4 regions of the Janthinobacterium amylolyticum genome follow, and region 1 is predicted to be linked to each of the others. Evidence: predicted binding sites of a transcription regulator. Region 1 holds the regulator's gene; each other region holds the start of a gene.

Region 1 (5,214 bases):
CAGCTCCGTGCCCAGCGGCTGGTGCAGCATGCGCGGCTCGCCGCCGTCTTCCTTGGCGATCAGCGCCTGGTGCAGGGCGTCGAACAGGCTTGAACCGGTGATCGGCTTCATCAGTACGACATCGGCCTCGGCGGCACTGGAAATTTCCTCCAGGTGATTGCGCGCGAAGGCGTTGACCATCACCACGATGGGCTGGCGCTGGCCGGATGCCGCTTGCCGGATGGCCTTGGCTGTGGCCAGGCCGTCCATCACCGGCATGTGCCAGTCGGCCAGCACCACGTCGTACGGTTGCTGCTGCGCCAGGCGTTCGCGGTACAGCTCGATGGCGGCGAAGCCCGAGTCCACCTCGTCCGCGTTCCAGCCCCAGGCGTGGATCAGCTTGACGATCAGTTCGCGCGTGGTGCGGTTGTCGTCGGCCACCAGCAGGCGCAGCGGCCCCAGGGTGGGGGTGCGGCGCGTCTCGGCCGGCTGCGCCAGGACCTCGAAGGGCACGCTGAACCAGAAGCGGCTGCCCTTGCCTTCGCTGCTGGCGACGGCGATCTCGCCGCCCATCATGTGGATCAGATGCTTGCTGATGGCCAGGCCCAGGCCCGTGCCGCCGAAGCGCCGCGTGATGCTCTGGTCGCCCTGGGAAAAGGCCGTGAACAGCTGGGCCTGCTGCTGTTCCGTCATGCCGATGCCCGTGTCGCGCACCTCGAAGCGCAGCCAGGCCCGCTCGTTCTTGCTTTCCGCCACGCTGACGGCCACCACCACTTCGCCGCTTTCCGTAAATTTGATGGCGTTGCCGGCCAGGTTGACGAGGATTTGCTGCAGGCGCTGGGCGTCGCCGACGAGGCGGCGCGGCACCTCCGGTTCGACCGCGATGGCCAGTTCCAGTTCCTTTTCGCCCGCATTCATGGTCATCGTCGTGGCCAGGGTGTTCATGACTTCATCGAGGTCGAACTCGACGGGCGACAAGTCCATGCGGCGCGCTTCGATCTTGGAAAAATCCAGCACGTCGTTGAGGATGCCCAGCAGCGACTGGCCCGCCACGCGCACCATGGTCAGGTACTTGCGCTGCTCGGTGTCGAGCTTGGTATTGCCCAGCAAATACACCATGCCCAGCACGGCATTCAAGGGCGTGCGGATTTCATGGCTCATGTTGGCGACAAAATCGCTTTTCGCGCGGTTGGCCGCCTCGGCGCGGTCGCGCTCCCGCTCCAGTTCGCTGGCGCGCGCCTCGATCTCCTGCTGCAGCCGGTCGCGTTCGCTCATCAGGCCGTTGAACGCTTCCGTCAGCTCGCCGATTTCATCGCGCTGCTGTACCGGCACGGGCGTAAAGCGGCTGCCGGAGCGGCGCAGCGACAGCAGGGTGTCGCGCAGGCGCACCAGCGGCGACAGCAGGCGCACCGTGACCCAGGCCAGCACGGCGGCGGCCAGCAGCGAGGCGCCGATACTCCACAGCACCAGCCGGTACAGCACGCCATTGAAGGGCTCGAACGCATCGGCCACGGGCAGCGAGGCGGCCAGCAGCCAGTTGACGGACTTCAATCGCTTGAAGCTGTTGACGGCCGTCACGCCGCGGCTGTTGGTGCTGACCATGCTGCCCTCGCCATCTTCCTTCAGCAGCTGCGTCGTGACGGGGTTGGCGTTGGGCGCGCGCGGCTGCAGCAGCCGGCTGGCATCGGGGTACAGCACATAGCGCGGCACGGCTTCGCGCGTGAGGATGAAGTAATAGCCGCTCTTGCCCACCTTGGCCGTGCGCAAATGGCCCAGCATATTGTCCTTGTACAGGCGCAGCACGCCGATGACGATGCCGGCCACCTCGCCGTTGCTGTCCAGCACGGGCGCCACCATCTGCACGATGGGCAGATGGCTGGTCTTGCCCAGCATCGGTTCCGTGATCATCGCCTGTTTCGTGCGCATCACCGTCTGGAAGTAGGCGCGGTCGGCCACGTCGACACCGTTACGCCCTGGCACTTCGGGCACGTTGGCCACCACCTTGCCCTGCGTGTCGAGCACCAGTACATCGTCGAACAGGGCCAGCATGGCGCGCTGCTTGTAGTACTCGCGCAACTGGGCGGTGTCGGCCATCAGGGACGCAGGCTGGTGGCGCGCGGTCTGGGTGATGATGTCGAGCAGCATGGCCAGCTTGTCGTCGAGCTCGTCTGCGGTGCGCTCGATCAGGGCCGTTTGCTGGCTCAGCAGGACTTGCGTGAAATCGTCGCGCATGTGTTTCACCTGCACCATGGTAACTACGGCGATCATGGCGATCGACGTCAAACTGGTGGCCAGCGCGACTTTTGCTTTAATGCCGAGAGGCTTCATGATTTCCTTTTCAGTCCCAGAGGACAGGCGGCAGATAATGCTGTCAGGAATTTTCCTATCAATACGTTAACTTGGCAAGCACGGCTCGTCGAATTCCACGCCCCGGCGCAGGCTTTTGTGGATGTTGCCATAAAATTAAATGCCGAACGTCGTTTATTCAGTGAAATTACGGGGAATTAGGGTGAAATTGGCGTGAAATTGGCACATGGCAACGCACTATGCAGTAAACTTGTTGTTGCATTTTTCTAAAAGGGTCTGACATGACAGAAGCGCTACTCTCTCCAGCCTTGCCCACCGTGAACGTGGAAGCGTTGCGTGCGCGCTGCTCGACGTGCAGCATGCATCAATTGTGCCTGCCGATGGGCCTCGATGTGGGTGACATGGACAGGCTGGACCAGATTATCGGCCGCCGCCGCAAGGTCGTGCGCGGCGCCTCGCTGTTCCGCATCGGCGACTCGTTCCAGAACCTGTACGCGATCCGCCTGGGCCACTTCAAGACGTACCAGATCAATCCTGGCGGCGAAGAGCAGGTGACGGGTTTCCAGATGGCGGGCGAACTGCTGGGCATGGACGCCATCAGCGCCGACCGCCACCACTGCAATGCCGTGGCGCTGGAAGACAGCGAAGTATGTGAAATTCCGTTTTCCAGCCTGGAACAATTGCTGGGCAATATGCCTACCCTGCTGCGCCATTTCCACCGCATGATGAGCCAGGAAATCACGCGCGAGCAAAGCGTGATGCTGTTGCTGGGCAATATGCAGGCGACGCAGCGTTTTGCCGCCTTCATCGTCAACCTGGCGTCGCGCTACGAGGCGCGTGGCTATTCGGGCAGCAATTTCCAGCTGCGCATGTCGCGCGAGGAAATCGGCAACTACCTGGGCCTGACCATCGAGAGCGTCAGCCGTTTATTGTCGAAGTTCAAGAAGGAAGGCTGGCTGCGCGTGTCGAACCGCGAGATCGAGATCTTGCAGCCGGCCAAACTGAAGGCCATCACGGCCGGTACGGACGTCTGCAAATAAGGCTTATAACTCTTCATCCGCATGCAGCGCGATGCTGCGTTGCGCTGGCCAGGTCCAGATACCGGACAGGCGCCACTCGCGCGTCGTGTTTTCCACCAGCACCTGCCAGCGGCTGCGCTCGAGCATCGGCAGCGCCACGGAAAAATTGCCGGCCGCATCGGGCTGCACCAGCAGCTTGATGTCTTTTTCCGGCAGGGTCGCATGCGCCAGGTGCAGCTGCAACGGTGCCTGGTAGGCCTTGCCGAAGCTGTGCACGGAACCCGTCAGGCGCGCCTGCGCCACGTCATACGCGAGGCTGGTATCCATGGCCAGGTTGCTGGCGGCCGTATCGCGCCGCAAGTCCTGGTTGATGGCCTTGCCCTGCTTGTAGTAGTCGCCCACCACCAGCGCGTCGGGCTGCGTAAATGCGATGTAGCCCATGAAGCTGCCGACGACGACGGACAGGCCGGGGCCGATCATCAGCAGCCATGGCCAGCGGTGCTTGTACCACGGTGCAACGGGGGCTTGCAGTTTCAGACTGTCGGACATGTTGTTCTCCTTGGGGCCAGACCCTTTGGCTTTGACCCCAGCTTTTGCTTCTGGGTTGAAAATACAGTAAACCTGCCGCAGGTTTGATGCTGCCCCTACGGCGAAATACCGGGGTCGGACCCAGGGGATCCGACCCCGGATCAACATCACCGCGGCACGATGAACACGGCGCTTTCACGCACATGCAGCGACGGGTCGTCCAGCGATTGCAGCTCGATGGTGATCTTGTTCGAGCCCTTCTCGCCCACGCCGTGCGGCATGCGCAGGCGGATCGGCCAGCCCAGCGTTTCCGTCGGCTGCAAGGTCACTTCTTCGCGCGTCAGCAAGGTCAGGCCCGGCAAGCCGGCCACGCTGATCTTGAAATGCTGGCTTTGCTCGGAGGTGTTCATGATCTGCAGGCGGTAGACGTTTTCGATCATGCCGTCTTCCACTTCGCGTCCCATGGAACCGCGGTCGCGGATGACATCCATCTTCAATGGCGTGCGCAGGGCCAGCGAGGTACACACGGCGATGATGATCAGCGCCAGGATGGACGTGTAGATCAGCACGCGCGGGCGCATGGCGCGCTGGCGGATCTGCTGCGAATTGAAGTTGTTTTCCATCGCATGGTCGGTGCTGTAGCGTATCAGGCCACGCGGCCGCTCGACCTTGTCCATCACGCTGTTGCAGGCATCGACGCAGGCGGCGCAGCCGATGCATTCATACTGCAGGCCATTGCGGATATCGATGCCGGTCGGACACACCTGCACGCACAAGGTACAGTCGATGCAGTCGCCCAGCTTGGCGTTGTTGCCGGCCTTCTTGCTCATGGCGCCGCGTGGTTCGCCGCGCTTGGCGTCGTAGGTGATGATCAGGGTGTCCTGGTCGAACATGGCGCTCTGGAAGCGCGCATACGGGCACATGTATTTGCACACCTGCTCGCGCAGCCAGCCAGCGTTGCCGTAGGTTGCCAGGCTGTAGAACAGGACCCAGAACCATTCCCAGGGACCGAAGTTCAAGGTGACCACCGATTGCGCCAGTTCCTTGATCGGCGTGAAGTAGCCGACAAAGGTAAAGCCCGTCCACAGGGCGATGGCGCCCCACACCACGTGCTTGGCCGTCTTCTTGAAGGCCTTGCGCAGGGACGGGCCCTGCTTGTCGAGGGCCATGCGCGCGCTGCGCGTGCCTTCGATCTTGCGTTCGACCCACAGGAAGATTTCCGTGTACACCGTTTGCGGGCAGGAGAACCCGCACCATACCCGCCCGGCAATGGCCGTGACGAGGAACAGCAGATAGGCACAGATGATCAGCAGGGCCGCCAGGTAAATAAAATCCTGGGGCCACAGCACGACGCCGAAAATGTAGAACTTGCGCGTGGTCA
Region 2 (5,214 bases), on a different contig from region 1:
GCCATGCACGGAACCGTCCGGATTCATGTTCGGCACCACGTAGAAGACGGCGTCCTGCAGGCATTGGCGGGCAAACGGATTGGCCTGGTCCAGCAATGCTTCGAGCATGCCTTCGACAAACCATTCAGCCATCGTTTCACCGGGGTGCTGGCGCGCGATGACCCAGACTTTCGTCTCGGCATCGGCATCGCCCACCACCAGCAGATTCATGTCGCGGCCTTCGACAGTGCTGCCCAGGTCGATCAAGCGCACCAGCGGCGACGCTTGGGCGCTGTCGATCAGGGCCAGGTGGCGGTCCCATGGATACGGCTCGAAGTAGGCGTAGTACACGCTTTCTTCTTCCGGCGTGTGTTCGATGGTCATCACCGTGCCGTCATAGCTGGTCGGCACGCGGAACCACGTTTCGCGGTCGTAGCTGGCGACAGCCTGGTAGTCTTTCCAGCCGTCCGGGTAGGCCGACTTGCCCGCATTCATGAAGCGGATCGTGCACGCCTCGCCCTGCGCGCCTTGCAGGCGGAAGTAAAACCACTGCGTGATGTCGGCGTGGGAATCCTTGCGGATGTTCAGCTCGATGGATTGGGCATCGTCGGCGCGCAGCACCTCGATCGCGCCGGCATCGAATTGCTGGCTGATTTTAATGGTCATGTGTGTTCCTGATAAAAACGTATGGGTTTTGCATCGTGTGCAATGGCGCGATGATACCCGTTTTAGCCGCGCCTTTGTGCTGGCGCAAACGGCGTAGTGCATGCTTTGCTAAGGTGATAGCTCCAACATGGGGAGAGCATCATGGACGACAACGGCAACCACATCCGCGAGCTGGAAAAGAAAGTCAGCGCCCTCAGCGACGCCCTGGCGCATCTGGGCAAGGGCACCACCTTGCAGGAATTGCTGCGCATCCTGCGTTTTCCCGGCTACACGACGCCGGCCGAGTTCACCTTCAACGCGGCCATCCTCGACACCATGCTGGTGCAGACCAATGCGCTGGAAAAGCTGGGGCAGGATTTGCTGGCAGGGGCCAAGCAAGTGGTGGCGAAGCAGTGAACGCCTGAGAAAATGTCCATGGCGGCGTTGCGTTGCCTTGGCGTACTAGTCGTACTGCCTGCGGCCACGCGCCTGGCCCTGAACATTTTTCAGACGTTCAAGTAGTCAGGCCGCCAAAACGTTCAAAAAACCACGGCTCGACGTCGGGGGCATGCTCATCCTCGCGCCGCAATGTCGCCAGGATATGTTCCTCGGCCGCCGCATACGTGATGCGGTACAGGTCGCGCGCCAGCGCGTAGGCTTGCGTGCCGGGCCACGGTTCGGGCAGCAGCTCGACGGGCAGTTGCGGGTCATGCAATTGCACGCGGCGGTAGGCGTGCGTCAGCAGCGAGCGGATGACGAACGCCTGCTCCGCGTCGAACACGGGTTCTTGCTGCAACACGGTCAGCAGCGGCTGGAAGCTGGCAATGAATTTTGCGTAGCCGGCCATCACTTCCGACAGATCCCAGCATTCACCGACCATGTCGCGCAGGGGGCGCGCGCTCACGCCCGGCAATTCCGTGGTGTGGCAGACATACAGCTTGCCTTGGACCTCGTTGCGCACAAGAATGTCTTCCAGCGCTTCCGCATTGCTGGCCGGGTGGCCAAAGATGCCGGGGGAAATCAAACCATAGCCGGCCCACAATAATTCCTTGCGCAGTGCGCCCCGTTCCGCGGCGCCGATGCTGCCGGCCGGGCCGATCACCAGGGTCCAGCTGCCATCCCAGTGCACTACCAATGGCGCATAGATGCGGCGGTAGGCGCGCTCGAAGCGGGCCAGCGCGTCCGGACGTATCGTGTAGGCGCTGCGGCGGCCATCCCTTTGCGAGCTGAGCCAGCCTTCCTGCGCCAGGCGGAACACGCTGGTGCGCAATAGCCGGTCATTCACGCCGAACGGCGCCAGCAGGTCGATCAGACTGCCCAGCCAGATGGCGCCGCCGCGCGGCACGATGGCGTCGCCAAAAATCGTCATCACCAGGGACTTCGAGCGCGGTGGGTCGCTTTCCAGGAAATCGGCTATCCATGCCGTGCAGCGGGTGTTCTTCATGTGGTTCCGGTCTGGCCGTGTTGCGGTCGATTCAATAAAAGCAGCAGTTTACTTGGCTGCGCGGGTAGCGCGTCAATAATTTGCCGGGCGCGCTGGTAGCGCTCCGGAGTGTTTTCTCATAAGCAATATCATACGCACAAAAAAGCTGCACAAGATACGATTTTTTAAAATGATTCACATCAAGTGTATGCAAATTGTTTTTTGTATCGTATTATTACTTCATCGCGCTGCGCTGCTGCGCAACATCAAGACATGGGAGACACATCATGTACGCACAAATGGTTGAAACCGGCCTCAAAAATGTCCGCTCCATCGATGACATGGGGCAGGAAGAACGCGCTTTCCAGGCGCGCATCGACGAAGGCATCAAGATCGAAGCCAAGGACTGGATGCCGGACGCCTACCGCAAGACCTTGGTCCGCCAGATTTCGCAGCACGCGCACTCGGAAATCGTCGGTCAGTTGCCTGAAGGTAACTGGGTCACGCGCGCCCCGACCCTGAAACGCAAGTCCATCCTGCTGGCCAAGATCCAGGATGAAGCGGGCCACGGCCTGTACCTGTATAGCGCTGCGGAAACCCTGGGCGTGTCGCGCGACGATCTGCTGGCCGCCTTGCACTCGGGCAAAGCCAAATATTCCAGCATCTTTAACTACCCCACCCTGTCGTGGGCCGACATGGGCGCCATCGGCTGGCTGGTCGACGGTTCCGCCATCATCAACCAGATTCCCCTGTGCCGCTGCTCGTATGGCCCGTATGCGCGCGCCATGATCCGTGTCTGCAAGGAAGAATCGTTCCATGCGCGCCAGGGCTACGACATCATGATGTCGCTGTGCAAGGGCACGCCGGCACAGAAAGCCATGGCGCAAGATGCCTTGAACCGCTGGTGGTGGCCGTCGCTGATGATGTTCGGCCCGTCCGACGCCGCTTCCGTCAACAGCGCCCAGTCGGCGCAATGGCGCATCAAGCTGTTCTCGAACGACGAATTGCGCCAGCGCATGGTCGACCAGACCGTGCCGCAAATTGAATACCTGGGCTTGACCGTGCCCGATCCCGACCTGAAATTCAATGCCGAAACGGGCCACTATGAATTTGGCGAGATCGACTGGTCCGAGTTCAACAACGTCCTGAAGGGCAACGGCCCGTGCAACCGCGAGCGCCTGCAAACGCGCGTGAAAGCGTATGAAGATGGCGCATGGTTCCGCGATGCCTTGGTCGCGTATGCAGACAAGCAAGCCGCTAGCAAAGCGGCAGCCTGAATATAAATACACAGATAGGGGATAGCAACATGAGCAAAGAATGGCCATTGTGGGAAGTTTTCATCCGCAGCCAGCACGGCCTGGCGCACAAGCATGTGGGCAGCCTGCACGCGTCCGACGCCACCATGGCGGTCAACCATGCGCGCGACGTCTACACGCGCCGCAATGAAGGCGTGAGCATCTGGGTGGTGCGCGCGGCCGATATCGTCGCCAGCAGCCCCGGCGACAAGGGCGCCCTGTTCGAACCGTCGAACAGCAAGGTGTACCGCCATCCCACCTTCTTCCCGATGCCGGAAGAAGTCAAGAACCTGTGATGGGAGCGCCTGTAATGGATGACAAGGTCAATTATCTTTTTCGCCTGGGCGACAACGCCCTGATCCTCAGCCAGCAGCTGTCGCAGCTGTGCGGCAAGGGTCCGGCGCTGGAAGAAGACATGGCGCTGACCAACGTGGCGCTGGACTTGCTGGGCCAGACGCGCTTGTGGTTCAGCTATGCGGCGGAACTGGAAAACGCGGGTCGCGACGAGGACGATATCGCCTTTTTGCGCGACGCCCATGATTTCAAGAACTGCCTGCTGGTCGAACAGCCGAACGGCAATTACGCCGACACCATGATGCGCCAGTTCTTCTTCGACAGCTGGCATTACTTCCAGCTGCTGGAGCTGCTGAAATCGACGGATGGCCGCATCGTCGAAGTGGCGCAAAAGTCGATCAAGGAAGTCACGTACCACCTGCGCCGCAGCGGCGACCTGATCGTGCGCCTGGGCGATGGCACGGCGGACAGCCACGCGAAAACGCAAGCCGCCGCCGACAAGCTGTGGATGTACACGGGCGAGATGTTCAAGTACGACGCCGTCGACCAGGCCATGGTCGCTGCCGGCATCGCGCCGCCATCGGACATCCTGCGCCAGGCCTTCCTCGAACACGTGGCCGAGATCTTCGCTGAAGCCACCTTGACCATGCCGGCGTCCGACGCCTGGATGCAAAAAGGCGGCAAGCAGGGCACGCACACCGAGCACCTGGGTTTTATTCTGGCCGAGATGCAGTTCCTGCAGCGCGCCTATCCCGGGGCGGAGTGGTAATGAACACGGCCGCTGGCGCCGCGACGCTGGATGCCGCCCAGGTCTGGGCCTGGCTCGGCGACGTGCCGGACCCGGAAATTCCCGTCATTTCGGTGGTGGACCTGGGCATCGTGCGCGCCGTCGACGTGGTCAGCAGCGAAGAGTGCATCGTGACGATCACGCCCACGTATTCGGGCTGCCCGGCCATGCAGGTGATCGCCGATGCCGTCACCGAGGCCTTGCGCAGCCATGGCGTGGACAAGGTGACCCTGGTGAACCAGCTGTCGCCCGCCTGGACCACGGACTGGATGAGCGAAGCGGGCAAGGCCAAGCTGAAAGGCTATGGCATCGCCCCGCCGCAGCAGCAGGTGATCGACATCAGCGGCCTGCGTAGCGGAACAGCGGGTGGCGTCAAGCGCCAGCCCATGCCGAAGCTGGACGTGATCTGCCCGAACTGCGGCTCGACGCATACGCAGCTGACCAGCCAGTTCGGCTCCACGCCGTGCAAGGCGCTGTACAAATGCATCGATTGCCGCGAACCGTTTGATTACTTCAAGTGCCACTAAAAAAACCAGGCACACGTTCCGAAGAAACTGGAGATGAAGCATGAGTAAATTTTATCCGCTGTGTGTGGCCAACGTGCGCAACGAAACGCGCGACACCATCGCCGTCACGTTCGACGTGCCGGCGGAACTGCAGCAGCAGTTCCGCTTCCAGCAGGGCCAGCACCTGACCCTGCGCGCCAATATCAACGCGGAAGACGTGCGCCGCTCGTATTCCATCTGTTCCGCGGTGCAGGACGGCAGCCTGCGCGTGGCTATCAAGCGCAC
Region 3 (5,214 bases), on a different contig from region 1:
CCGATGACACGCATTACGCCATCCGCGTCAACCGCGGTCCCGTGACGCGCGATCCGCTGGTGGCCGCCTTGTTTGGTGCCCCGCAACAGAAAGCGGCAGAGTAATACCTGCGCAAACCTCGCGTGGCCTGCCGCCTGCGATGCTGACCGGTTCGGCGACTCCGTTCTGAGATACGGTTGCGCTTCCTGGTCGCAAAGCAATGCCGCCCGCGACGGTTTTGCCAAGTCGTGTGATGTTGTAAGAAAAGCCGGGTTGCAACCCGGCTTTTGGCGTTGGGGCCGGTGATTCACGGTGTCTGATTGAAAACACTGCAAGCATCCCCATGTGGGCTGGACTGCTGCCCGTACTGCGCGGGTTCACCTGAAGGAGCTTGTCCTTGTCTGCCTACGCCGCCCTGCTATCGTTCCCGCCATCGCGCTGCCTGAAACGGGTTGCCGCATGAACCCGCTGCTATGGATTGCCCTTGTCACGGCCGCCATCGTCTTTTCATTATGGTTTCCCCGCTGGCGCTTGAAGCGGGCGCTGGACCAACCCTTGCCACCGGAAGGCCTGGCGGTGCTGGAAACAAATATTCCCGTCTACCGCCGCATGCCTGCCTCGCTGCAGGAGCAGCTGCGCCGTCTGGTGGTGCAGTTTTTGTACCAGAAGAAATTCGTCGGCTGCGGCGGCCTGGAAATCACGGACGAGATGCGCTATACCATCGCCGGCCAGGCTTGTCTGCTGCTGCTGAACCGCCAGACGCAGGTGTATCCCGAGCTCGACACCATCCTCGTGTATCCCACGGAATTCATTGTCACGCGCAATGAAGTGGGGCCGGGCGGCGTGGTGACGCCATCGGCGAATGGTTTGCTGGGTGAATCGTGGGGCGATGGCCGCGTCGTGCTGGCCTGGGACCACGTGCAGCGCGGTGCGGCCGACTGGACCGATGGCCACAACGTGGTGCTGCATGAATTCGCCCACCAGCTCGACAGCGAATCGGGCGCCGCGAATGGCGCGCCGTACTTGCCGAACGTGTCCAGCTATCGCAGCTGGGCCACGGTGCTGTCGCGCGATTTCGATAATCTGCGCCACGACGCCATGGTCCAGCAGCAAAGCGTGATGGACCATTACGGCGCCACGAATCCCGCCGAATTCTTTGCCGTGGCGACGGAAACCTTCTTTGAAAAGCCCTACCAGATGGCCGAGCACCATGCGGAGCTGTACGCGCAATTCCTGCAGTACTACAAGGTCGACCCGCGCGACTGGATGGCGCCGCCCGTGGAACCCGAGCACATGGCGTCGCCATTTCCCAATTACGCGCCGCACTGGTAGCGCGCAGATCGCTGACCTGATTTACGCAGCGCGGATACGGCAATTCCTGGCCGATGCCGCAGCCCGTATGGCGTGGCGGCCTGAGGATGTGTGAGCTGTGTGCGCAAGCGAACGGTATTTCGCCAGCAGCAAGCGCACGCTATGCGGGTGGCGCGCGGTGCGCCAGCAGCCGACCAGGAGGGCAGATCATGTCACGCATCATCGCAGGCCATTTTCAGTTGCAGGACCAAATTGACGCCGCGCGCGCCGCGCTGAACCAGGCGGGTTTTCCCGACAGCCGCATCAGCGCTTTTTTCGTCAACCAGCCGGGCCAGCATGACTTGCATGCGCTGGGCGGCGACCGCGACATGTCACCGGGCGCCAAGGAAACGCCCGAAGGGGTGGCGGAAGGCGTGGCCGTGGGCGCCGCCGTCGGTGCCGGCATCGGCGCGGCCACCACCGTGGCGACGGGGCCGCTGGGGCCGGTGGTCGGCGCGCTGGTGGGCGCCCACGTGGGTTCGCTCTACAGCTTCAATAAAATGAAGGGCGCCGGCGAGCCGGAAGAAAGCCCGGATGGCGATGGCGACACGCAGGGCGAAAATCGCCGCCAGCCCCGCCATCCGGGCATGCTGATCGCCGTGGCGCTGGGGGCTGCCCACGAGCGCGAGCGGGCGCTCGAGGCCTTGCACCGGCTTGGCGCCGAGCATATCGAAGAGGCCGAAGGCACGATCGCGAATGGCGACTGGCACGACTTCGACCCGCTCAGCATCCCCGTGCTGGTGGCCTGATGCGCGTGCCGGCCGCCGCAATATGCATAAATGCCGCGCTGCACGAAAATTAGGTATTATTCTTGTTAGTATTGGTGGTTCTTGCTAAACAATGCCGACAGGGATAGTTCCCGTGCGCCCGACGTGACCATGGACCCAGGTGACTGCCCGTATTACTTGCCTCGCATGCTAACGAGTATGGATAGGAGGGCGCGTCATGACACAGGCATGGTTCATTCTGACACGGGCCGACGGACGCGATATCTGTGCGCCCTCGCCGACACAGCTGGCCGATGCGCTGGCCGAGGTCTACCGGGGCGCCGCTATCGCGCCCGATGGCAGCCCGGCCGCCGTCTTGCTGCGCTTTGGCTACGATGATGGCTTGATGTATCAGGTTGAAGTCGCTAGCGGAGGCGAAGTCACTTTCGAAGAGTGGTCGGACCGCGACTGCGAGATCGCGCTGGCCAGTCCGCGCCGCATGTCGGCCCTGCCGCAGGATGCCGCGCTGCAATTGTGGCAGTGGCTGGCGCAGCGCCAGGTTGCAAAAATCCGCAGCCAGCCCTGGCAGGGCGGCTAGCGGACTCTTTCGTGAAACGATTTAGTGCGCCATCAGCACGGGGATCGTCATGCTTTGCAGTACCGTACGCGTGACGCCGCCCAGGATGGTTTCGCGCAGGCGCGAATGGCCATACGCTCCCATCACCAGCAAATCGGCCGACAGGTCGGCCGCCTGCGACAGCAGCGCTTCGCCGATATCGCCGCGCCGCACGCCGCCCCCATCGAGCAAATGCACTTTTGCCTGCACGCCGTGGCGCGCCAGGTATTGCAGCAATTCCGCGCCCGGCTGTTCGCCATGTTCTGCAGCATGCACCTGGGCATCGAAGATGGCCACGTGGACATGTTCGGCACGCTGCAGCAGGGGCAGGGCGGCGCTGACGGCGCGGCTCGCTTCCTTGCTGGCATTCCAGGAAATGAGCACATTGCGCGCGGCGGCCGGCGGCGCCAGCAGGGGCAACGGCGGCGCATACGGCACGATCAGCACGGGCCGGCCCGAATGCAGCAGCACGTAAGCGGGGAAGTCGCGCATCACGGACGGCGATTTATCCTTGGCATTGTATTGGCTGATGACCACCAGGTCCGCATAACGGGCAAGCAAGCTCATGCCACCCGCCGCCTCGTCGTCCACCACGCGCTGCTCGAACGATGCCACGCCCGCCGCGCGCACCTGCTGTTCAAAGCCGTCGAGCGCACGCGCGGCCCGTTCGCGCAGGAAATTCAAATGCAGTGCCAGGTTCGGATCGGCATCAATGTCGGGCTGGTTCTGGTACAGCAGGCGCGACACGCCCGTCAGGGCCACGCCCGTCAGATGGCCGCCGCAGGCCTGGGCAATGCTGGCGGCCGCATCAATGCGGGCGCCGCGGCTGGCGCTGTCGTCGACGTGCAGCAGCACGGTTTTATAAGTCATGGCGGTGCCTCTCGCTGTGGAGTGAGTCTTATTCTGGCACAGTCCGCGCTGTCCGCCGCGCACGGCTGCCCCAGGCTGGACAGTTGATCTGGCGCAAGGCTGGCGCTAAAAACTGCTCCTACACTTGATTCCACGCAGAATAACCATAACAAGCGGGGAGTCAGCAATGAGCGAACAACGAGTAGCATTGGTCACGGGCGGCATGGGCGGCCTGGGCACGGCCTTGTGCCGCCGGCTGCATGCGGCGGGCTTGCAGGTCGTGGCGGCGCATACGCCGGGCAATACGCGGGTGGAGAACTGGCTCGACGAGCAGCATGGCCAAGGCTATTATTTCCACGCCATGCCCGTCGATGTGACGGACTATGCCGGATGCAGCGAGGCGGTCGGCCGCGTGCTGTCACAGTTCGGCAGGGTCGACGTGCTGGTCAACAACGCTGGCATCACGCGCGACCAGAGCATGCGCAAGATGGAATTGCCGCACTGGTCCGAAGTCATGCGTACCAATCTCGACAGCCTGTTCAACATGAGCAAGCAGGTGCTCGAACCCATGCTGGAAAAAAAATGGGGCCGCATCATCAATATCTCGTCCGTGAATGGCCAGAAGGGCGCCTTTGGCCAGTGCAACTATGCGGCCGCCAAGGCGGGCGTGCATGGTTTCAGCAAGGCGCTGGCGCTGGAAGTGGCGCGCCACGGCATTACCGTCAATACCGTCTCGCCCGGCTATTTGCGCACGCAGATGGTGACGGCCGTGCCGGCCGACATCATGGAAACCAAGATCCTGCCGCAAATCCCCCTGGGCCGCCTGGGCGAACCGGACGAGGTGGCGGCGCTGGTGGCCTACCTGGCGTCGGACGAGGCGGCATTCGTGACGGGCGCGAACATCGCCATCAATGGCGGCCAGCACATGAGTTGAACACGCTGGCGGCGCAGGCCGCTGGCAGCAGGGCAATGGCAGTGGAGGAGACCCGGCCACCCAGCCGGCACGCACGATGCAGGCGGGGGACGGATGGCAGTACGGCAATACAGCTGGTACAGGCAGTCGCAAGGGGCAGGGCAGCGATGCCTTGCCCTTTGTTGTCTTTGTTGTGTTTGTTGTGTTTGTTGTGTTTGTTGTTTAAGGCGAGAAACCTAGCGCTGCGTTTTTTCCAGGCGCGTCTGGCAATCGATGCACAGGCGCGCTTCGGGGCGGGCGTTCAGGCGCGACAGGCCGATGGCTTCGCCGCAGTTGTCGCACAGGCCGTAGCTGCCGTCGGCAAACTTGGCCAGCGCATGCTTGGTGATGGCCAGCTGCGCCAGGTTGTGTTCGGCCGCTTCGCTGACGAGCGCGTTCAGGGTACGCACGCTGGCGTTGTCGGCGGGCGAGGCTTCGATTTCATTGAGCAGCGAGGCGCGCGCGCCGGCTTCCGCTGTTTCGTTCTCGATCTGTTCCAGTAGAGCAAGTTTGCGTTGTTCCAGCACGCCTTGCAGGCGCTGTAGCTGGTCTTGTGGCAATCCATTCGGCAATCCGTTCATGGCCTTCACCTGGCGGGAATCTCTTCCAGTATGGTAGTCCAAGATTGCCCGCTCCGCTTGCGTTACTACCCGCGCCGCGTTTGATGCGGCGCAGGCAGGCCAGGGCAGTTCTATGCTGGTTCTTTCAGGCAGTTGACCATCCAGGCTACGCCGAACTGGTCTTTCAGCATGCCGAAGCGT
Region 4 (5,214 bases), on a different contig from region 1:
TTCCGGCGTGGCCGTCTAGCGGCGCATCACCTTCAAGCGCCCGCCAAGCGACGACGACAGGCTGACTTCGAAACGCCCGCCGGCCGGCAAGGCGCTCACGTCGATACTGGCGCTGCCGCCCGTCAAGCCGCTGGCGAGCAGCGTCCTGCGGCCATCGGCGGCCACGTGCAGCACGGCGGCAAACGGTTCCGCCTGCGCATCCCACACCAGCGCCAGCTTGCCGCCATTTTGCGCGAGATTAAAACTGGCGTCATTGGCGGCGGTCGCGCCACGGCGGGCAGAACGGTCCAGCTTGGCCAATGGCTTGCCATTTGACAACACTTCCACCTCGCTGATGGCGCCCGGATTGGCGAAGCTGACGCGGAAGTGGCTCATGGCGCTGCCGCCATGGTCGGCCAGGGTCGCGGCATCGAAGGGCAAGTCGATAGTCTGTCCTGACGCCGTCAGCAGGCGAAGGATGTAAGCCTGTCCGCTGCCGCTGCTGGCCGCGCCGACGCGCGAGGACGAAGCGATGGCCGGGCGCAGGCTCACGCCACCGGACGTGATGCGCCCGGAAATGGTCAGGTAGCCGTTTTCCGCCACGGAGGTGCTGGCGCCCACCACATTGCTGGCCGTGGTTTGCGTGCTGCGTTTTTCCAGGAATTGCTGCACCCGCGCATAGCTGTAGTCGGAGAACCAGGCGCCGCGGCAATAGCTCATCACATCCTTCATCGGCGTGCCTGCGCCATAGGTCGCCTGGCCCAACTGGCCGATGCTGCCGTCATAGCTGCTGTTGTACAGCGGCTGCGGGCCCAGCGCGCCATTTGCATACGGATAGTCGACCGCCGTGCCCGTCGGGCCGCCGCAGGCAACGTGCTGCAGCGAGTGGTTGTGGCCCAGTTCATGCACAAGCGTGGTCAGCCATTCTGGCCAGCTGTTGCCGAAGGCATCGCTTGAGCCGCTGCCGTTGTAGCTGGCGTCCAGGCCGATGGCCGAGGTGAAATCGCCGGCCGACGTGCGCGAATTGATGTAGGCCAGGCCGGCGGAACGGCCGACGGACATTTTCGGCACGAAACCATAATAATAGGCGCCGCTGTCTTCCTGGACACGGTTGCGCTCCAGCGTTTCCAGGGTGGTGCTCCACCAGCTGTCGACGGTGCTGCTGCCCGGGATGGACAGGGCGGCGCGCGTGGTGATGCTGATGTTTTCCGCCGCATACGGATATACGCGCGTCAGCGCGGCACGGATCACGTCGGCGCTCGGCAATTGCGCCACGCCATCATCGGTGAGCAGCGGCACGAGTACCAGGCGAATGCGCGCGGCGCTGGCCACCAGCGGTGCCGCTTCCTGGCTCACCTGCGTGCCATCGTTGCCCACGGCCGTCACGCGCACGCGCACGCCTGGCAGGATCCAGCTGGCCGGCAAGACGCCGCTGAAGTTGCCGTTGAAGCTGTAATCGCTCTTTACCGTCGGCAAGACGGCCGGGCCGGTCATGTTGATACTGCCCAGGGCATTGCCATTGGCGGAGGTGGCAACCAGGGTCACGGCAGGACTGGCACGGCCCGCCTGCGTGCCCAGCACGGAGACGCGCACGGCAGCGGACTTGCCGCGCGTCAGGCGCAAGGCCGCGTCGCTGGAATTCAGGTTGAACACTTGCGCGAAGTCGATGCTGCCCAGCGTAAAGGCCGACACGGTGCCCGCATTGACGGCGATGCGCGAGGCAGCCGACAGCAAGACATTGCCCGTCGCCGTGGCCGGCGCGCTCAAGACCAGCTGGCTGCTGCTGGCGCTGACGATGCTGGCCGGCGTGTTGCCCACCGACGCGGCGCTGACCTGGTCCAGGTTGTTGCCCAGCACTGTCACCGACATGGTCGAGGCGCCGACAACCGTACTGATCGACGTTACCGACACGCTCGCCAAGACGGTGTAGCTGTCGTTGCTGAGCACATCGTTATACGGACCGCGCAGCGTCAGCTGACCCGTCGCGGCGCCTGCCGGCACCAGCACTGTCACCTCGGTCGCGCTCTGGCTTTGCGGGATGGCGGACGCGCCATTGCCAAACTGCACTGCCGTGACGGCGCCCATGCCGCTACCGGCGATGGTCACGCTGGAACCCGTGCCGCCCGTCGCTGGCGCGACGCTGCTGACGCTCAGCGGCAGGTACACATTCAGGTTGTAGCTGGTAGCTGCCGTGCCGCTGGCACTGACCAGGCTCAAGGCGCCGGAGACGGGCACGCCTGGCATGGCCAGGGTCACGCTGCTGTCGCTGGCGGCGCTGCTGGCGACGGTCACGCCGCCCACCTGGAACGCCGTCACACGACTGAGATTGCTACCCGTGAGCACCACGCTGCCGCCGACGGCGACATTCGTGGCCGACACGGCCGTGACGGCCGGGATCAGGACCGGGTTATTCGACGTGGTCGCCACCACGGTGTCGCCACCGCCGCCACCGCCGCCACCACAGGCGGACAGGCCCAGCATGAGAAACAATGCGATAAGCAGATGGTTTTTCATGGCTGGCAACCATGTCCGGAAAGCGTGATGCCGTGAGCGGCGCAAGGGAAATGTGACATATTGGTGACTTTTGGTGAGAATTTGAATTCAGAGAACCAATATTATGGGTGATTTAGATTCCTAAAGACAACTATTAATGCTTTTGATTTAATTGGTTTTGATAATAGTTAAGGTAGCTGCTTGGCAATCTTTATTTCCAGCATGATTCACTTCACTCTGTCTTGTCCTGGATCAAGATTGTTTCTTCATGCGCCTATTGCTATTCCATTCATGAAAAAAAATGCCGCGAATTTTTTAATGTGTGGATATTTTTCCACACCATAGAGATACTGCCTTCTTGCCAACTTTGGCGGAAGAATTAACGTTTTCATTAAGATTTTCAGGAATGTAACTTCTGGATATCGCCACAAGCGGGCGAAAGTGTTGCGCGGGCAAGCACGGGCGCGGCAAGCCGGCCTTTTGCTCAAAACCAAAGCAGCCTGATGCCGTATAATTTTAGACCCGGCGATTCAGGCGATTGCCACCCTCTGCCCGCCCTACCCGGCCGGCACTCTCCGTCAGCCGACCCCGCTGACCCGCCATCGCCACGCCTGGAACTGTCTTGCACTGCGCCGCCGCCCGTTTGCCTATTGAAAGCATGAAATGAACGATACCGTGATCCCCGCCATGTCCCCGACCGAAGCCACCCTGCGCGCCATCCTGGCGCAGCGGATCATGATCCTCGACGGCGCGATGGGCACGATCATCCAGCAATACAAGCTCGACGAAGAAGCCTACCGTGGCGGTCCCGCCGGCCGCTTCATCGATTTCGCCGCGCCGGCCGACAGCGGCGCGCGTGAACTGTTCGTCAAGGGCAACAACGAGCTGCTGACCCTGACGCAGCCGCACATCATCCAGGAAATCCACGAGCGCTACCTGGCGGCCGGCGCCGACCTGATCGAAACGAATACCTTTGGCGCCACGACGATCGCGCAGGACGATTACCACATGGCCCACCTGGCCTATGAAATGAACGTGCAGGCCGCCAAACTGGCGCGCGCCGCCTGCGATAAATATTCCACGCCGGACAAGCCGCGCTTCGTCGCCGGCGCCCTCGGGCCCACGCCGAAGACGGCGTCGATCTCGCCCGACGTGAACGACCCGGCCGCGCGCAACGTCACCTTCGACCAGCTGGTGGCCGCCTACCTGCAGCAGACGCAGGGCCTGGTGGAAGGCGGCGCCGACGTGCTGCTGGTGGAAACCATTTTCGATACCCTCAACTGCAAGGCGGCGCTGTTCGCCATCGACCTGTACTACGAGCAAAACCCGACCGTCGTGCGCCTGCCGCTGATGATTTCCGGCACCGTCACGGACGCCTCCGGCCGCATCCTGTCGGGCCAGACCGTGCCCGCCTTCTGGCATTCCGTGCGCCATGCGAAACCGCTGACGATCGGCCTGAACTGCGCGCTGGGCGCCGCCCTGATGCGTCCGTACGCGGAAGAGCTGGCCAAGATCGCCGACACCTTCGTGTGCATCTACCCGAACGCGGGCTTGCCCAACCCCATGAGCGACACGGGCTTTGACGAGTTGCCAGCCGACACCTCCGCCCTGCTGCGCGAATTTGCCGACGCGGGCTTCCTGAACATGGCCGGCGGCTGCTGCGGCACCACGCCCGAGCACATCGCCGCCATCGGCCAATTGCTGTCGAAAAACACGCCGCGCACCGTGCCGGCCCCATCGCACGACTTGCGCCTGGCCGGCCTGGAACCGTTCGTCGTCAATGACGAATCGCTGTTCGTCAACGTGGGCGAGCGCACCAACGTCACGGGCTCGAAGGCATTCGCGCGCATGATTCTCAACGAGCAATACGACGAAGCCCTGTCCGTGGCCCGCCAGCAGGTGGAAAACGGCGCCCAGGTAATCGACATCAACATGGATGAAGCGATGCTCGATTCGCTGGCCGCCATGACGCGCTTCCTGAATCTGATCGCCTCGGAACCGGATATTTCGCGCGTGCCCATCATGGTCGACTCGTCGAAATGGTCGGTCATCGAGGCGGGCCTGAAATGCGTGCAGGGCAAGGCCATCGTCAACTCGATTTCCATGAAGGAAGGCGAAGAGGAATTCCTGCGCCAGGCCAAGCTGTGCCGCCGCTACGGCGCCGCCGTCATCGTCATGGCCTTCGATGAGAAGGGCCAGGCCGATACCTTCGAGCGCAAGATCGAAATCTGCGCCCGCGCGTACCACCTGCTGATCGACGCGCTGGACTTCCCGCCGGAAGACATCATTTTCGATCCGAACATCTTTGCCGTCGCCACCGGCATCGAGGAACACAATAACTACGCCGTCGACTTCATCAACGCCACGCGCTGGATCAAGGAAAACTTGCCGTACGCGAAGATCTCGGGCGGCGTGTCGAACGTGTCCTTCAGTTTCCGCGGCAACGATCCGGCACGCGAAGCCATCCATACCGTCTTCCTGTACCACGCCATCAAGGCCGGCATGACCATGGGCATCGTCAACGCCGGCATGGTGGGCGTGTACGACAACCTGGACCCGGAACTGCGCGAGCGCGTGGAAGACGTGGTGCTGAACCGCCGCGAAGACTCGACCGAACGCATGATCGAATTTGCCGGCACCCTGAAGGCAGGCGGCAAGGCCGAGGCGCAAACGCTGGCCTGGCGCGAAGGCACCGTGCAGCAGCGCCTGTCGCACGCGCTGGTGCACGGCATCACGCAATTC

The links. Region 1 encodes FNR, which switches genes on or off when oxygen is low (the NO sensors DNR and NnrR bind a similar motif). Its sites were predicted from a motif close to TTGATNNNNATCAA; they were not measured.
Region 2: a site for FNR is predicted at 2,238-2,251, ahead of paaA (1,2-phenylacetyl-CoA epoxidase subunit PaaA). Genes of this name have one in related genera too.
Region 3: a site for FNR is predicted at 3,606-3,619, ahead of ACQ4WR_RS22945 (universal stress protein). Genes of this name have one in related genera too.
Region 4: a site for FNR is predicted at 2,715-2,728, ahead of ACQ4WR_RS19640 (IPT/TIG domain-containing protein). Genes of this name have one in related genera too.

What each region holds. Positions count from the first base shown of each region.
Region 1 is NZ_JBNYXL010000005.1:393,526-398,739, forward strand. It holds gene ACQ4WR_RS13275 (HAMP domain-containing sensor histidine kinase) at 1-2,307, opposite strand, end outside; gene fnr (fumarate/nitrate reduction transcriptional regulator Fnr) at 2,568-3,326, shown strand; gene ACQ4WR_RS13285 (FixH family protein) at 3,330-3,854, opposite strand; gene ccoG (cytochrome c oxidase accessory protein CcoG) at 4,001-5,214, opposite strand, start outside.
Region 2 is NZ_JBNYXL010000002.1:148,536-153,749, forward strand. It holds gene ACQ4WR_RS04260 (M14 family metallopeptidase) at 1-645, opposite strand, end outside; gene ACQ4WR_RS04265 (hypothetical protein) at 787-1,041, shown strand; gene paaX (phenylacetic acid degradation operon negative regulatory protein PaaX) at 1,139-2,068, opposite strand; gene paaA (1,2-phenylacetyl-CoA epoxidase subunit PaaA) at 2,335-3,324, shown strand; gene paaB (1,2-phenylacetyl-CoA epoxidase subunit PaaB) at 3,354-3,638, shown strand; gene paaC (1,2-phenylacetyl-CoA epoxidase subunit PaaC) at 3,653-4,405, shown strand; gene paaD (1,2-phenylacetyl-CoA epoxidase subunit PaaD) at 4,405-4,950, shown strand; gene paaE (1,2-phenylacetyl-CoA epoxidase subunit PaaE) at 4,991-5,214, shown strand, end outside.
Region 3 is NZ_JBNYXL010000011.1:192,761-197,974, reverse strand. It holds gene ACQ4WR_RS22965 (winged helix-turn-helix domain-containing protein) at 1-104, shown strand, start outside; gene ACQ4WR_RS22960 (M90 family metallopeptidase) at 439-1,311, shown strand; gene ACQ4WR_RS22955 (hypothetical protein) at 1,500-2,078, shown strand; gene ACQ4WR_RS22950 (hypothetical protein) at 2,275-2,634, shown strand; gene ACQ4WR_RS22945 (universal stress protein) at 2,656-3,522, opposite strand; gene phbB (acetoacetyl-CoA reductase) at 3,689-4,435, shown strand; gene ACQ4WR_RS22935 (TraR/DksA family transcriptional regulator) at 4,651-5,034, opposite strand; gene ACQ4WR_RS22930 (VOC family protein) at 5,145-5,214, opposite strand, start outside.
Region 4 is NZ_JBNYXL010000009.1:86,584-91,797, reverse strand. It holds gene ACQ4WR_RS19640 (IPT/TIG domain-containing protein) at 16-2,493, opposite strand; gene metH (methionine synthase) at 3,136-5,214, shown strand, end outside.